Regions from separate parts of the Rhodoferax sp. SPJ21 genome, predicted to be linked through region 3. Evidence: predicted binding sites of a transcription regulator. Region 3 holds the regulator's gene; each other region holds the start of a gene.
The links. Region 3 encodes HrcA, which represses chaperone genes, less so after heat shock. Its sites were predicted from a motif close to TTAGCACTCNNNNNNNNNGAGTGCTAA; they were not measured.
Positions count from the first base shown of each region.

Region 1: the regulator HrcA is predicted to act here: its motif matches at 2,099-2,125, upstream of AC4BBN_RS03470 (co-chaperone GroES).
Region 2: the regulator HrcA is predicted to act here: its motif matches at 2,215-2,241, upstream of rpoH (RNA polymerase sigma factor RpoH).

Region 1 is NZ_JBYZMO010000001.1:784,287-789,733, forward strand. It holds gene AC4BBN_RS03465 (EAL domain-containing protein) at 256-1,953, shown strand; gene AC4BBN_RS03470 (co-chaperone GroES) at 2,175-2,468, shown strand; gene groL (chaperonin GroEL) at 2,550-4,202, shown strand; gene AC4BBN_RS03480 (DNA-3-methyladenine glycosylase I) at 4,395-5,024, opposite strand; gene AC4BBN_RS03485 (isochorismatase family protein) at 5,177-5,447, shown strand, end outside.
Region 2 is NZ_JBYZMO010000001.1:1,045,710-1,051,156, reverse strand. It holds gene cyoE (heme o synthase) at 1-589, shown strand, start outside; gene AC4BBN_RS04715 (SCO family protein) at 595-1,203, shown strand; gene rpoH (RNA polymerase sigma factor RpoH) at 1,250-2,185, opposite strand; gene AC4BBN_RS04705 (OsmC family protein) at 2,697-3,101, shown strand; gene glcF (glycolate oxidase subunit GlcF) at 3,156-4,388, opposite strand; gene glcE (glycolate oxidase subunit GlcE) at 4,388-5,447, opposite strand, start outside.
Region 3 is NZ_JBYZMO010000002.1:897,344-902,790, reverse strand. It holds gene metK (methionine adenosyltransferase) at 1-319, shown strand, start outside; gene AC4BBN_RS12040 (hypothetical protein) at 328-714, shown strand; gene AC4BBN_RS12035 (multidrug effflux MFS transporter) at 857-2,080, shown strand; gene galE (UDP-glucose 4-epimerase GalE) at 2,097-3,107, opposite strand; tRNA gene AC4BBN_RS12025 (tRNA-Ile) at 3,135-3,211, opposite strand; gene hrcA (heat-inducible transcriptional repressor HrcA) at 3,244-4,248, opposite strand; gene AC4BBN_RS12015 (NAD kinase) at 4,277-5,170, shown strand; gene recN (DNA repair protein RecN) at 5,174-5,447, shown strand, end outside.

The sequences.
Region 1 (5,447 bases), on a different contig from region 3:
TAGCGGACCGGCACCTGCCTGCCTCACCCACACCAGGCGCTATCTACACGCAAGCTCCGTACCCATGGGCCGCAGAAAACCGGCAAAACCACCCCATAATCATCAAAAGTCCGACGCGGTGCGCCGAAGTGCGGGCGCCCCACCATTAGCCAGCCACTCTGCCACGGGACCACACATGCAAGGGCTCTTGCCAACTCCGGACCACGCACCTTGCGAAGCGCCTGCCGCGTATAGCCAACCCGCTGCACAGCAGGCATGAGGCTGAGCCCGCGCCAAAGCGACTGTCTGGTCGCCATCACCCGCACGCTGAGCCGATACCCCCGGCTGGTCGGCATGGTGTGTGGCTACTCGCTGGCCATTACGCTGGCCCTGGCAGCGTGCGGATTGGTATTCCAGTCCCAGCTAGGGGAGGTAGAAAGCGGGCAAGCCATTGTTTTGCGCAATATGCAGGCCCTGCAATTCGATGCCGGACAGATGCTGACCCAGCTCAATAACGGCTACAGCCCCGATTGCAGCACCAGCAACCTCAACGCGCTGCGCAGCCTGCTGTTTGACTACCACTTCATCCGCAGCATCCAGCTGCTGGACAGCCAGCACCGGGTGTACTGCACTACCGAGCTGGGCTTGCTTAACGCGCCAAGAGCGCCCAGGGTAGGCGGCATCGATGGCTCGATCGGGCACTACTTCCTGGGTGCATCTATACAGCTCGCCAAAGGAGAAGTCCGCACCACCGTGGTGGAACGGGGGCCATTCCAGGTGGCCATAGGTTCCGACCGGGTAACGGAGAGCTTTCAGCAATACACCGACGCCGTCTGGGCCGGTAACGCGCGGCAGCGCACCAAGATATTCAAAAGCAAGTGGGCCGGCTATACCGACATGCTCACCAGTCCCACCACCCCGCATGTTCGCCTGGACTGGAAGAACGCGCTGATCCTGGTCACCACCACGATGCCCGGGGTCAGCCCGATCACGATCCAGACGATTCTGTGGCCGCAAGCGTTCTTCCAAAAACACCTGTTGCTCAGCCTGGGCGGGGGTGCCGTGTGCCTGCTGCTGGCCTTTTTAGTGACCGACTTCATCACGCGGCGCTGCCGGTACTTCCAGTCCATGGAGCACCGCATCCGCTTCCTGTGCGTAACCGACAAACTGGTCTGCCACTACCAGCCCATCATTGAACTAGCCACCGGCCGCACCGTAGGCTGCGAGGTACTGGCACGGCTAAACGACGGCGACACGCTGCTCTTCCCCGACCAGTTCATCCCCGCCGTACAGAGCAAAAAGCTGGACTGGGTGCTGGACGCCGCCATCAGCGCGCGCGGCCTGTGTGAGCTGGGCGATGCCCTACCGCCGCAAGCCCAGGGCTTCAAGGTGGCCCTCAACTTCTTTCCACAAAACCTGCGCCACGCCACGCTGTCACCCCATCTGAAGCAGGTGCTGCAAGCACTGAACCGCAACGACCTGCAGGTCGAGCTGGAGGTGACCGAATACAACTTCGCGCCAGCCATCATGCCGGAGCTGCAGCGCCTGCAGGCCGACGGCTTTCTGATCTCCATCGACGACTTCGGCACCGGCTACTCCAACCTGGGCATGGTGAAGAAAGTCGCTCCCGACTACCTGAAAATAGACAAGTCCTTTGTATTCGAAATGGAGGACCTGACCCTGCGCTCCAGCCTGATCCCCGAAATCATCGCTATCGCCAAGGCCGTCAACAGCAAAGTAGTGGCCGAAGGCATTGAAACCCAGGGCCAGGCCGACAAGCTACAGGCCATGGGCGTGCGCTACGGCCAGGGCTACCACTTCGCCAAGCCCATGCCGCTGGCGGCCTTCATCCGGCACCTGCAAATACAAGAAGGCCTGGGCGACGACTCCGACCCACTGGGCGCGCACAACAAGCCCGACGAAGCAGGCCAAGGTCGCTCCTTTATTGATAGCCTGGGACGCATGCTGCGCTAGCGCAACAGCGGGTTTTGGCAGCGAAGAAACACCCCGCTGCCGGGCAACCCGATCCCCAACACGCAGACTACACACCCGCAGGTCGACGTCGAATTTGCCAAATTTGCGGCCGCTGACCTTGAATTGACACAAGAAGCCCTTATCATTAGCACTCGAAGGCAATGAGTGCTAACACTTCCGCTTCATCCTTTTTTCGCAACATTTCATCTTTAGGAGATTCCATGAACCTACGTCCTCTCGGCGATCGCGTGATCGTTAAGCGTATTGACAGCGAAACCAAGACCGCTTCTGGCATCGTGATTCCTGACTCTGCTGCTGAAAAGCCAGATCAAGGCGAAGTGCTGGCTGTCGGCCCAGGCAAGAAGAACGACAAGGGTGAAATCTCCGCCCTGACCGTCAAGGTCGGTGACCGCGTTCTGTTTGGCAAGTACAGCGGCCAAACCGTCAAGGTATCTGGCGACGAACTGCTGGTGATGAAAGAAGACGACCTGTTCGCAGTTGTCGAATCCAAGTAATTTTGTGGGACTGACCGGCTGACGCGCGTAGCGCCCAGTCGCTCTGTCCCCAACTAGTTAAATTTTTCAGGAGAAATTCTCATGGCAGCAAAAGACGTAGTTTTCGGCGGCGAAGCCCGCGCACGCATGGTTGAAGGCGTGAACATCCTGGCTAACGCAGTCAAGGTGACCCTGGGCCCTAAAGGCCGTAACGTGGTTCTGGAGCGCTCGTTCGGCGCCCCTACCGTGACCAAGGACGGTGTGTCCGTGGCCAAGGAAATCGAACTCAAAGACAAGCTGCAAAACATGGGCGCGCAGATGGTCAAGGAAGTTGCTTCCAAGACCTCCGACCTGGCTGGTGACGGCACCACCACCGCAACCGTGCTGGCCCAAGCCATCATCCGCGAAGGCATGAAGTACGTGGCCGCCGGCATGAACCCGATGGACCTGAAGCGCGGTATCGACAAGGCTGTTGCAGCCCTGGTTGTCGAGCTGAAGAATGCTTCCAAGCCCACCACCACCTCCAAGGAAATCGCCCAAGTCGGCTCGATTTCCGCCAACTCTGACTCCAGCATTGGTGACATCATCGCCAGCGCCATGGACAAGGTCGGCAAGGAAGGCGTGATCACCGTGGAAGACGGCAAGTCGCTGGCTAACGAGCTGGACGTGGTTGAAGGCATGCAATTCGACCGTGGCTACCTGTCGCCCTACTTCATCAACAACCCAGAAAAGCAAGCCGCTTTGCTGGACAACCCGTTTGTTCTGTTGTTCGACAAGAAGATCAGCAACATCCGTGACCTGCTGCCTACCCTGGAACAAGTTGCCAAGTCTGGCCGTCCTCTGCTGATCATCGCTGAAGAAGTCGATGGCGAAGCACTGGCGACCCTGGTGGTCAACACCATCCGTGGCATCTTGAAGGTTGTGGCTGTGAAGGCTCCTGGCTTCGGCGACCGCCGCAAGGCCATGCTGGAAGACATCGCCATCCTGACGGGCGGCAAGGTTATCGCTGAAGAAGTCGGCCTGACCCTGGAAAAGGTCACCCTGGCTGACCTCGGCCAAGCCAAGCGCATCGAAGTGGGCAAAGAAAACACCACCATCATTGATGGCGCCGGTGCAGCTGCCGACATCGAAGCCCGCGTCAAGCAAGTGCGCGTTCAAATCGAAGAAGCGACCAGCGACTACGACCGTGAAAAACTGCAAGAACGCGTGGCCAAGCTGGCTGGCGGTGTTGCCGTGATCAAGGTTGGCGCTACCACCGAAATCGAAATGAAGGAAAAGAAGGCCCGCGTTGAAGACGCCCTGCACGCTACCCGCGCTGCTGTGGAAGAAGGCATTGTGGCTGGCGGCGGCGTGGCTCTGCTGCGCGCCAAGCAAGCTGCTGGCAAGATCGAAGGCGCTAACGCCGACCAAGACGCCGGCATCAAGCTGGTGTTGAAGGCCATCGAAGCGCCTCTGCGCGAAATCGTGTTCAACGCTGGCGAAGAAGCCTCCGTGGTGGTGGCAGCTGTGTTGGCCGGCAAGGGCAACTTCGGCTACAACGCTGCCAACGGCGAATACGGCGACATGATCGAAATGGGTATCCTGGACCCAACGAAGGTGACCCGCACCGCACTGCAAAACGCAGCCTCTGTCGCATCCTTGATGCTGACGACCGAAGCCATGATCGCTGAGTCTCCAAAAGACGAAGCCGGTGCTGGCGGCGGCATGCCTGGTGGAATGGGCGGAATGGGCGGCATGGGCGACATGGGCATGTAATTTCGCCGCGAAACGGGCCGCCCGCGTCGTTACCAAGTCTTGCCGTGGCGATGCCACTGTCTGCGACTTGGCGCCTAGCGGACGACCCGTTGCGCAACGAAATCCGTCCCATTCGACGTACGTCGAAAAGACCATGAAAAAACCCCGCAGAGTGCGAGCTCTGCGGGGTTTTTTCATGGGCGCTGGGAAAGACTATGCGGGGTTGAACGCCTTGCGGGCATCCAGTGCGGCCTGGCGCACGTGGCAGCCTTCCTGGTGGTCGTTGACCAGGCCCATGGCCTGCATGAAGGCGTAGACGGTGGTGGGGCCGACGAACTTCCAGCCATGGCGCTTCAGCTCTTTGGACAGGGCCACAGACTCAGGCGACTGGCCCATGGCGCGCAGCGCATCCACCGTCAAGCGGCTGGGGCGTGACGCGGCGCTGGGCTCGAAGCGCCAAAAATAGCTGGCCAGCGAGGCCTCTTTTTCCAGCAGCTTCTCGGCGCACTGGGCGTTGTGGATCGCCGCTTCGATCTTGCCGCGGTGGCGCACGATACCGGCATCAACCAGCAGGCGCTCTACATCTTTCGGGCCGAAACGCGCCACGGTGGCGATGTCAAACCCGGCAAAGCCGGCACGGAAGCTCTCGCGCTTGCGCAGGATGGTGAGCCAACTCAGACCCGACTGGAAGCCTTCCAGGCAGATCTTTTCAAACAACCGGGTGTCGTTGCCCACCGGGAAGCCCCATTCACGGTCATGGTAGTTGCGGTAGATGTCGGAGCTGTCGCACCAGAAGCAGCGCTGCGGCTGCGGGCTGTCGGTAGAGGTCGGTAAAGAGTCCATGCGCCATTTTGAACCATCCGTCCTGCAGCCATGGACGACATACCGGCCGAATGTCTCAAAATGATCGATACTGGTCGTACTTCAAATGGCTTTCCATGCGCTGCCGCACAAAAATAGTACGCATACAACAACCCATTTGAAAGCAGTGCACCATGAAAACCTGTCTCATTCTGATCGACGCCCAGGAATCCTTCCGGTACCGCCCTTACTTCACGCCGGCCACCTTGCCCGGCTACCTGGCAGAGCAAAACGCGTTGATCGACGGCTGCATGGCCCGTGGCATTCCCATCGTGCGCATCTTCCATGTGGACGGCCCCAAGACCGCCGACAACGCATTCGCCGTCGAGTCTGGCCATATCCAGCCAATTCAAGGCCTGGCGCCGTTTGAAGCCGCCGCCACTTTCACCAAAAGCCGCCATAGCG
Region 2 (5,447 bases), on a different contig from region 3:
AGCCCTGCTATGCGTGGCGGGCTCGGCGCTGTTGTATGTGTGGGTAAATGCCCTGACCATGTGGCTGACCTTTGCCACCTTTGTGGGCTACGCCGTGGTCTACACCGTCATCCTGAAGCCGCTGACACCGCAGAACATCGTCATTGGCGGTGCCTCAGGTGCCATGCCGCCGGTGCTGGGCTGGGCTGCCATGACTGGCAATGTTGGGCCCGAGGCCTTGATCCTGTTTTTGATCATCTTTCTGTGGACGCCGCCGCACTTCTGGGCGCTGGCCTTGTACCGGGTGGAAGACTACCGCAAGTCCGGCCTGCCCATGCTGCCCGTCACCCACGGCAACGAGTTCACCCGCCTGCAGGTGTTGTTGTACACCTTGGTGTTGTTCGCGGCCTGCCTGATGCCCTTCATTTACGGCATGAGCTCCTGGCTGTACCTGGCGGCTGCCGTGGTGCTGAGTATTGGGTTCTGCGCCTACGGCTTTGCACTTTGGCGCAATTACTCGGACGCCCTGGCGCGCAAGACCTTCCGCTTTTCCCTGATCCACTTGAGCGCGCTGTTTGCCGCGCTGCTGCTGGACCACTACCTGATTTAAGTCCTATGCATAAACGTGATGCTATTAAAAAAATAGCTATTGGCGCACTATTTATAAGCGCTACCGGCCTTTTTGTTGCTTGCTCCGAAACCAAGCCCAATTTTGCCTCGGTGGATGTCACCGGCGCCGAATACGCCAAGGATTTCCAGCTGCAGGACCACAACGGCCAGCTCCGCAGCCTGAAGGACTTCAAAGGCAAGCTGGTGGTGGTGTTCTTTGGCTACACCCAGTGCCCGGACGTGTGCCCCACCTCCATGGCTGAGCTGGCCGAGATCAAGAAATCCTTGGGCGCCGACGGCGACCGTCTGCAAGGTATCTTCATCACCGTGGACCCGCAGCGCGATACGCCAGCCCTGCTCAAGGCCTATATGGCCAACTTTGACCCCAGCTTCCTGGCGCTGGTGCCCACGCCCGAGCAGTTGGCCACTGTGGCCAAGGACTTCAAGGTGTATTACAAAAAGGTGGATGGCAGTACGCCCACCAGCTACACCATGGACCATTCCGCTGGCAGCTACGTGTACGACACCCAGGGCCGGCTGCGCCTGTATGCTCGCTACGGCGGCGGTGCGGCGCCGTTGCTGGGCGACCTGAAATTGCTGCTCAAGCAGGCATGAAAAAGGGACCACGAAGGTCCCTTTTTTAATGGATGGCCGAGTGCGTTTACGCGAATTCGGTCAATGCCTTTTTCATCTTCTTCATGGCCGCAGATTCGATCTGGCGAATCCGCTCAGCGCTGACGCCGTAGTCGGCAGCCAGCTCGTGCAGCGTCATGCCGCCAGAGCCGTCATCCTGCACCTTGAGCCAGCGCTCTTCCACGATGCGGCGGCTGCGTTCGTCCAGGCCGTCCAGGGCGCTGCGCACGCCGTCGCTGGCGAGGGTGTCGCGCTGGTGGGCTTCGATCTGGGCGGTGGGTTCGTGCACCGTGTCAGCCAGGTAAGCGATAGGGCCATAGCTGTCTTCGCCGTCGTCCGATGGGCCCGGGTCCAGCATCACGTCGCCACCCGACAAGCGGGTTTCCATCTCAATCACGTCCTCGCGCTTCACATTCAGCTGGCTGGCCATGGACTCGATTTCCGACTCGCTCAGGGTGTCACGGTGGGTGTCACCGTCGATCGCGTCGGACTTGAAGCCTTGCTTCATCGAGCGCAGGTTGAAGAACAGCTTGCGCTGCGCCTTGGTGGTCGCCATTTTGACCATGCGGCAGTTCTTCAGGATGTACTCGTGCATTTCGGCCTTGATCCAGTGCAGCGCGTAGCTCACCAGGCGCACACCCTGGTCGGGGTCGAAGCGCTTCACGGCTTTCATCAGGCCGACGTTGCCTTCCTGGATCAGGTCGCCATGTGGCAGCCCATAGCCGAGGTATTGGCGCGCGACGGACACAACCAGGCGCAGGTGCGACAGCACCAGCTTACCGGCGGCGTCCACGTCGTTGTCATTCTTGAGTTGGCGGGCGTATTGCTGCTCCTGCTCCAGTGTGAGCATGGGCATGCGGTTCACTGCCGAGATATATGCGTCCAGGTTACCCAGCGGGGGCACCAGGGCCCACGGGTTCGGGGCCGCCAATGCGGTGGACATGGTTCCAGTTTGAAGGTTCATACCAGATTCCCTTTCTCTAGGCTTGAATATTAGCACTCTATTAAAGAGAGTGCTAAAGCCGGGGAATTCCTCTCTGGCGCAAGGGTATTCCCTTGGTCGAAGCGAGTGGCTTTGCCCCAGTACAGCCTCCAGCGATTGTCGATTCTTAGCTAGCGTAGAACTCTGGGTCTATTGAAAACCTATGTAACTTATTGAAAGTTATGGACAACTTCTAAACATCTGCTGATGCAACGATTCTGACTGTCAGATGGAAGCATTTCACCTGGTTTTCAAGCGTTGAGGGGGCAAAACGACTTTTGGCCGGGCGTTAACATCCTCGGCTATGAAATTTCTGAACACATTCATGGTTTCGGTGGGTTGGCTTTTTGTCGTTTTTGCAGTTCTTTGTGCTCTTGGGCTAGGCTCCATCCATATGCACCTGGGTCCACTGGACTTCAAGCTGCCGTTTCACTGGCGCTGATCCGGCTGGGCCATGGGCTAAAGTGCCAGCTTCAAGCCACCCAGGAAACCCATGCCCATCCAATCCCGCCTGCACCGCCCGTTTGGGGCGCTCACCACCCTGACCAATGGCCGCCACAGCTGGAACTCTGATGTGGACGCAACCCTGGGCTCCGATGACCTGGCGCCCGATCCACACGACCTGCTGGATTCGGCCCTGGCCGCCTGCACCAGCCTGACGCTGGAGCTGTACATCCGCCGCCGCAAGCTGGCCGTGACCGACCTGCGCGTGGACGTCAGCCACACCGAGAGCAAGACCGAAGACGGCAAGGTCCGCTACGTGCTGCAGCGTAGCCTGCACATCGAGGGCGACATCACGCCCGAAGACAGGGCCAAGCTGCTGGAGATCGCCAACAAGTGCCCCATCCACCGGGTGCTGGAGGGCGAGATCAGCGTGGCTACCACGCTGGCTGACTGATGCTATGGTTTAAATAGCTGCTCGCGCAGGTATTACCTGCGCTGGAGGCTTATTTCATTCGTAAGCCAGGGCGGCATCCAGAACCTCCACCCAGTGCTTCACCGGCGTGCTGGTGCCGCTTTGCAGGTGCTGGATGCAGCCGATATTGGCCGAGACGATGGTTTGCGCACCCAGCGGCTCCAGATGGCCCAGCTTGCGGTCGCGCAGCTGGGTGGCCAGGGTGGGCTGCAGCACCGAATAGGTGCCGGCCGAGCCGCAGCACAGATGGCTTTCGCTCTGCGCCAACTGCACCTTGAAACCCAGCGCGCCCAGATGTGTTTCCACCCCACCGCGCAGCTGCTGGCCGTGCTGCAGCGTGCAGGGGGGGTGGAAGGCCAGCTGCTGTTGGGCGCCGGGCCGCAGCTTGCCGCGCAGGGCGGTCACCAAATCAGGCAGCAGCTCGCTCAGGTCGCGTGTCAGTGCGCTGATGCGTGCAGCCTTTGCCGCGTAAGCCGGGTCGGCGGCCAGGGCGTGGCCATAGTCTTTCACCATGACGCCGCAGCCGGACGCATTCATCACGATGGCCTCCACCGTGTGGGCCTCCACCAGCGGCCACCAGGCGTCGATGTTGCGGCGCATATCGGCCAGGCCGCCATCGTGGTCGCCCAGGTGGCTGCGTATGGCGCCGCAGCAGCCGGCGCTGGGGGCCACCAGGGTCTGGATGCCGGCGGCGTCCAGCACGCGGGCGGTGGCGCCGTTGATGTTGGGCATCATGGCGGGCTGCACACAGCCTGCCAGCACCAGCACCTTGCGGGCGTGCTCGCGTGTGGGCCAGGGCTGGGCCGGTGTGGCCTGGGGCACCTTATTTTTTAGCGTCTGCGGCAGCAGGGGGCGCAGCGCTTGGCCGACCTTCATTGCCGGGGCGAACAGCGGGGATGTGAGTCCTTCCCGCAACATCCAGCGGGCCGCTTTCTCGGTGGCGGGGCGCTCCACGCGTTCATCCACGATGCGCCGGCCTATGTCCACCAGCTGGCCGTATTCCACGCCGCTGGGGCAGGTGGATTCGCAGTTGCGGCAGGTCAGGCAGCGGTCCAGGTGTTGCTGGGTGCTGCGGGTGACTTCCGCGCCCTCCAGCACCTGCTTCATCAGGTAAATGCGGCCACGCGGTCCGTCCAGCTCGTCGCCCAGCAGCTGGTAGGTGGGGCAGGTGGCGGTGCAAAAACCGCAGTGCACGCATTTGCGCAGAATCGCCTCGGCGGCCTGGCCGTCGGCGGTGTTCTTGAATTCGGGGCTGAGGTGGGTTTGCATTACAGGCTGGGGTACAAGCGACCAGGGTTGAAGATGCCAGCCGGGTCCATAGCGGCTTTCAGCGCACGCTGTATGCGCTGCAGCGGGGCCGATAGCGGGGTGAATACGCCGTCGTGCCGGTGGTCGGCGTGGAACAAGGTGGCATGGCCGCCCGCCTGGGCTGCAGCGGCGCGTATCTGCTTGGGCGTGGCAAAGCCGCGCAGCCAGCGCAGGGCGCCGCCCCATTCGATGAAGCTCTGCCCCGGCAGGTCCAGCGGCGGTGTGGTGGCCGGTACCGAGATGCGCCACAGCTCCTCGCCGCGCGCCAGGTGCGCCGCGTCCAGCTGGAAGAAATGGTGGCCGTGGTCGCGCACCAGCTGCCACCAGCCTGCGGCCATTTCGGGCTCCTGCAGCGTGCCACCCAGGCGTTGGCAGGCAGCGTGTACGGCTGCCTGGGCACCGGCCAGGCGCAGATGCAGGTGGCCCGCATGCCAGCTGCTGGCGTTCAGCGGCAGGGGTTGTCCAGCCCAGGTGTGCAGCTGCTGCAGGGCCGTGGCTTCATCCATCTCGAACACCAGGGTGGCGATGGCGGGTGGGGTGGGCAGTACCTTCAGCGATACCTCGCAAATGATGCCCAGCACGCCCATGGAGCCAGCCAGTGCGCGTGACAGGTCGTAGCCCGCCACGTTCTTGATCACCTGGCCGCCAAAGCTCAGCAGCTCGCCCTGGCCATTGAGCACCGTGGCGCCCAGCACGTAGTCGCGCACCATGCCCACATGCGGGCGGGCGGGGCCGGACAGGCCGGCGGCCACCATGCCGCCCACCGTGCCGTGGGCGTTGAAGCGTGGCGGCTCGAAGGGCAGGCACTGGCCTTTGGCGGCCAAAGCGGCCTCCAGCTCGGCCAGTGGAGTACCGGCGCGCGCGGTGACGACCAGCTCGCTGGGCTCGTAGCTGCTGATGCCCGTCAGGTCGCGCATGCTCAGCGGCTCGCCGTGCGGCTTTTCGCCATAAAAGGCTTTGCTGTTGCCGCCTTGGATGTTGAGGGCGGTCTTGTGTGCGTGGGCCGCCTGCACCCGCTCG
Region 3 (5,447 bases):
CTATGTGGCCAAGAACATCGTGGCCGCCGGCCTGGCGCGCCAGTGCCAGATCCAGGTGGCCTACGCCATCGGCGTGGCACGTCCGATGAACGTCACCGTCTACACCGAAGGCACGGGCGTGATTCCTGACGAGCAGATCGCCGCCCTGGTGAACGAGCACTTCGACCTGCGCCCCAAGGGCATCATCCAGATGCTGGACCTGCTGCGCCCAATCTACGAAAAGACCGCAGCCTACGGCCACTTCGGCCGCGAAGAACCCGAGTTCACCTGGGAGCGCACTGACAAAGCAGCCGCACTACGGGCCGCAGCAGGCCTGTAAAGACCTCCGTGGCACGCACAGCAGCACGCCGTTGGGGCGCGCTGGGTCCATGGGATGCCTTGCGGCAGCCCCTGCCGCGCAAATTGCTGATCCTGGGTCCGCAAGGCCTGGGTGATGCAATTGCCCTGCTGCCCGCGTTGCGCATGCTGCAGCGCCACGTCAAGATAGACATCAGCTGGACGGGCAGCCGCACCCACCAGCACCAGGCAGCAGTTGTGGACGCAAGTGATTTCATTCCACTCGACGCGGACCAAACCACAACCTGTTTTGACCCGCCGCAAAGAGTGGAAATACGAATGAACCTGCGAGCACCCGCAGTACGCCGCACGCATATCCGTCCGACCGCTACGACTCGTCGCCCTATGCCTGCATGCACGACCTGTTACCAAGAGTGATCGCACCAACAATACCTGCAATGCCAAGCGACGGCATCCAGCTACAAGCCACTCCACCAAGGTGCCTGATGAGCAAGACCCAGTTCAACGATGTTGCCGGCGACACCTCAAGCTACGCGGGCAGCACGGCCCCCCTCGCACCATGAACCCTAACGCCGCCCAACTATGGGTCGCGCCCCGCTGGGCCCTGGCCATATTGCTGGCGGTGCTGGGCATGCTGGGGCCGTTTTCCATCGACACCTTCATACCCGCATTCGACGGAATAGCCAACTCCTTGGGGGCCTCGCCGGCACAGATGCAGCAGACGCTATCGGCCTATCTGTTTGGCTTTGCCTTCATGAATCTGTTCCACGGAGCCCTGTCCGACAGCTTCGGCAGGCGTCCGGTGGTGCTGACCGGGTTGGCCGTGTTCACGGCAGCCAGCATGGGCTGTGCGCTGTCGCAAAGCGTTGCACAACTGGTGTTCTTCCGCGCGCTGCAAGGCCTTTCCACCGGCGCGGGCATCGTGGTATCGCGCGCCGTAGTCCGCGATATGTTTCCACCGGCGCAGGCACAAAAGGTGATGAGCCAGGTCACCATCTACTTTGGTGTGGCGCCTGCCATTGCGCCCATCATCGGGGGGTGGCTATTCGTCCACCTGGGTTGGCACAGCATCTTCTGGTTTCTGGCGGGCGTTGGATTGCTACTGTGGATCTCCAACTTCCGTTATCTGCCGGAAACCCTAGACCCGACCCAGCGCCAGCCCTTCAATGCACGGCATCTGCTTCAGGGCTATGGCGAGCTGTGCTCCAACCCGCGCTTTCTGCTGCTGGCACTGGCCAGCGGCATTCCGTTCAACGGCATGTTTTTGTACGTGCTGTCCGCACCGGCCTTCCTGGGACAAATCCTGGAGCTACGGCCCACAGAATTCTTCTGGTTTTTTGTGCTGACCATCAGCGGCATCATGACGGGTGCATGGATCAGCGGACGCATGGCAGGCAAGGTGCCACCCAAGACACAAATCCGCCATGGCTTTGCCATCATGGTGCTGGTGTCCGTCGGCAATGTGGTGGCCAATTTGCTGTTCAAAGCCCACGTGGCCTGGGCCTTGATTCCTGTGGCGATCTTCGCCCTGGGTTGGGCCATGATGGTGCCGGCCGTCACCCTGTTGGTGTTGGATCTCTACCCGGCGCGACGCGGCATGTCCTCGTCTCTGCAGGCCTGCCTGGGTTCCATTGCCAATGGCTTGGTGGCAGGCATACTCGCGCCGCTGGTCATGCATTCTGCGCAAGCCCTGGCACTGGCATCGCTAACCATGATGTCCATTGGCCTTTTTGCCTGGATGTGGCTACATCGGCGCTGGCCGGACATCGGCCGCTCGGCCTGATTGAAGGAAAGCGGCTTTAGGCCGCAAACCCACGCGGGTTCGCGCTTTGCCAACGCCAGGCATCGGCGCACATGGCATCCAGGCCCCGCTCGGCACGCCAGCCCAGCAGCTCTGCTGCCGCATGCGGTTCGGCATAGCAAGCCGCCACATCGCCCGGGCGCCGAGCCGCAACTTGGTAAGGCACAGGCTTGCCGCTGGCCCGCTCAAAGGCTTTGACCATGTCGAGCACGCTGTAGCCTATACCGGTGCCCAGATTCACCGTGAGGAAATCAGGCACGGACTGCAAACGCTCCAGCGCCTTCAAGTGGCCCACGGCCAGGTCCACCACGTGGATGTAATCACGCACACCGGTGCCATCGGATGTGTCGTAATCGTTGCCCCATACATTCAAAAACTCTCGCTGCCCCACAGCCACCTGGGCCACGAAAGGCATCAGGTTGTTGGGAATGCCGCGAGGATCCTCACCAATCAGGCCGCTGATGTGCGCCCCCACCGGGTTGAAGTAACGCAATATGCCAATGCGCCAGGACGCGTCGCTGCGGTGCAAGTCGCGCAGCAGATCTTCCACCATCAGCTTGCTACGGCCGTAAGGGTTGGTCGCGGACAGTGGATGGTCCTCGGTCAGCGGCAGCCGCTGCGGGTCTCCGTATACCGTGGCCGACGAACTGAACACCAGCGTCTTCACGCCGCACTCGCCCATGGCCTCCAGAAGACGCAAAGTGCCCACCACATTGTTGTCGTAATAACGCAGGGGCTGCTGCACCGATTCCCCCACGGCCTTCAGGCCTGCGCAATGGATAACGGCAGTAGCGCCGCTGCCACGCAGTGCCGCAACCAGTACCGCACGGTCCCGGATATCGCCCTCAATCACGTTAGGCTTCTTGCCAGTGATGCGTTCCACGCGCGCGAGGGACTCGGGCTGGCTGTTGCAGAAGTTGTCAAATACCGTGACGTCTTGCCCTGCATTCAGCAGTTCAACGCAGGTATGCGTCCCGATATAACCAGCACCACCCGTCACGAGAATCATGGGAGCCTTTTCATGCGAAAGATGAAATGGTAGGGCGTGAGTGACTTGAACACTCGACCAAAGGATTATGAGTCCTCTGCTCTAACCAACTGAGCTAACGCCCCACACAACCCAGCATTCTAACTGGCGCCGGGGCCTATTTTTGGTGGCTGAGGGCGTTGCTGACTAGCTTGGACGTAATGTCCACAATTTGGATCATGCGGTCATAGGCCATGCGGGTGGGGCCGATGACGCCCAGGGTGCCGACGATCTGGCCATCGACCTCGTAGGGGGCGCTGACGATGGACAGCTCTTCGAAGGGCACGACCTGGCTTTCACCACCGATATAGATGCGCACGCCCTCGGCCCGGCTGGAGACATCCAACAGGCGCATCAGCTGCGTCTTTTGCTCGAACAGATCAAACGCCCGGCGCAAGTGGCCCATGTCGCTGGAAAAGTCGCTGACGGACAGCAGGTTGCGCTCTCCCGAGATAACGACCTCGTCCTGCTCGCGCGCCAGGGCTTCGGAGCCGGCATTCACCGCCGCCTGCATCAGGCTGGCGATTTCGCCACGCAATGACTCGACCTCGTTCTTCAACCGCTCGCGCACCTGCTCAATGGATAGGCCGGCGTAGTTACCGTTGAGGTAGTTGGCCGCCTCGACCAGTTGCGAGGATGAGTAATCGACCTCGGTGAAGATCACGCGGTTTTGCACGTCGCCATCGGGCGAGACGATGATGACCAGAAAGCGCCGCTCGGACAGACGCAAGAATTCGATATGGCGAAACACCGAGGTACGCCGGGGCGCCATCACCACGCCGACAAACTGCGACAGGTTAGACAGCAGGTTGGCGGCGTTGACGATGACTTTTTGCGGCTGCTCGGCGACCAGCTTGGGCGGCGCCAACGGGCCGGGCTGGGCGGTGAGCATGGTGTCCACAAACAGGCGGTAGCCGCGCGCCGTGGGAATGCGACCGGCCGAGGTGTGCGGACTGACAATCAGGCCCAACTCTTCCAGGTCGGACATTACGTTGCGGATGGTGGCCGGCGACAGGTCCAAGCCAGAAGCTTTAGATAGCGTGCGCGAGCCAATCGGTTGGCCATCGGCGATATAGCGCTCGACCAGCGCTTTCATTAACAACTTGGCACGGTCATCGAGCATGTCACCATTTTAATGATGTAATTTGTGGATGAAATCACAATTCCGCCACGTGGCGCTATTTGGGAAATATGCTGCACCAGGCACCCTTGTCGCCAACGCCTCGTCGTGCAAGGTGCTGGAGGACATTGCGCAATTTTTAAGCAGCCAGGGATGCACCGTGGTGGTGGACCTGGAGACAGTGGCCAACACCGGCCTGCAGGGCTATCCGGCGCTGGATGTGGACGCGATTGGCAGGCAATGCGACCTGGGCCTGGTGGTCGGCGGCGACGGCACCATGTTGGGCATAGGCCGGCAGATGGCCCAGTACGGCGTGCCGCTGATCGGTATCAACCAGGGGCGCCTGGGCTTTATTACCGACATCCCTCTCAACAACTACCAGGCCACGCTGACGCCCATGCTGCTGGGCGCCTTCGAGGAAGACCACCGCAGCCTGATGCACGCGAGGGTGATGCGTGGTGGCGAGTGCGTGTTCAGCGCACTGGCCATGAACGACGTGGTGGTGAACCGCGGCGCCACCTCCGGCATGGTGGAACTGCGGGTGGAGGTGGACGGCCACCTGGTGTCCAACCAGCGGGCCGACGGCCTGATCATCGCCACGCCCACCGGCTCCACCGCCTATGCACTGTCGGCTGGCGGGCCGCTGATGCACCCCTCCATCCCTGGCTGGCTGATGGTGCCCATTGCCCCGCACACATTGACAAACAGGCCTATCGTGCTTGCAGATGCTGCAGAGGTAGCTATAGAACTCATAGCAGGCCGAGATGCCAGCGCGAACTTCGACATGCAGTCGCTGGCCACCTTGCAGCACGGTGACCGCATCGTCGTGCGCCGCTCCGAGCACCGTGGGCGCTTTCTGCACCCCCAGGGCTGGAGCTACTTCGACACCCTGCGCAAAAAACTCCACTGGAACGAGGGCGCCTGAGCCATGGCATTGAAACGCATCACCCTGCGCGACTTCGTGATCGTGCGCGAACTGGAACTGGACCTGCACACCGGCTTCAGCGTGCTCACCGGCGAAACCGGTGCCGGCAAATCCATACTGATCGACGCGCTGCAGCTAGCCCTGGGCAGCCGGGCCGACGCAGGTACGGTGCGTGAAGGTGCAACCCGAGCCGACATCAGTGCCGAATTCGACACCGCCCCCGCCACCACGGCCTGGCTGGAAACCGCTGGCTTTGACCTGGGCGACAGCCTGCTGC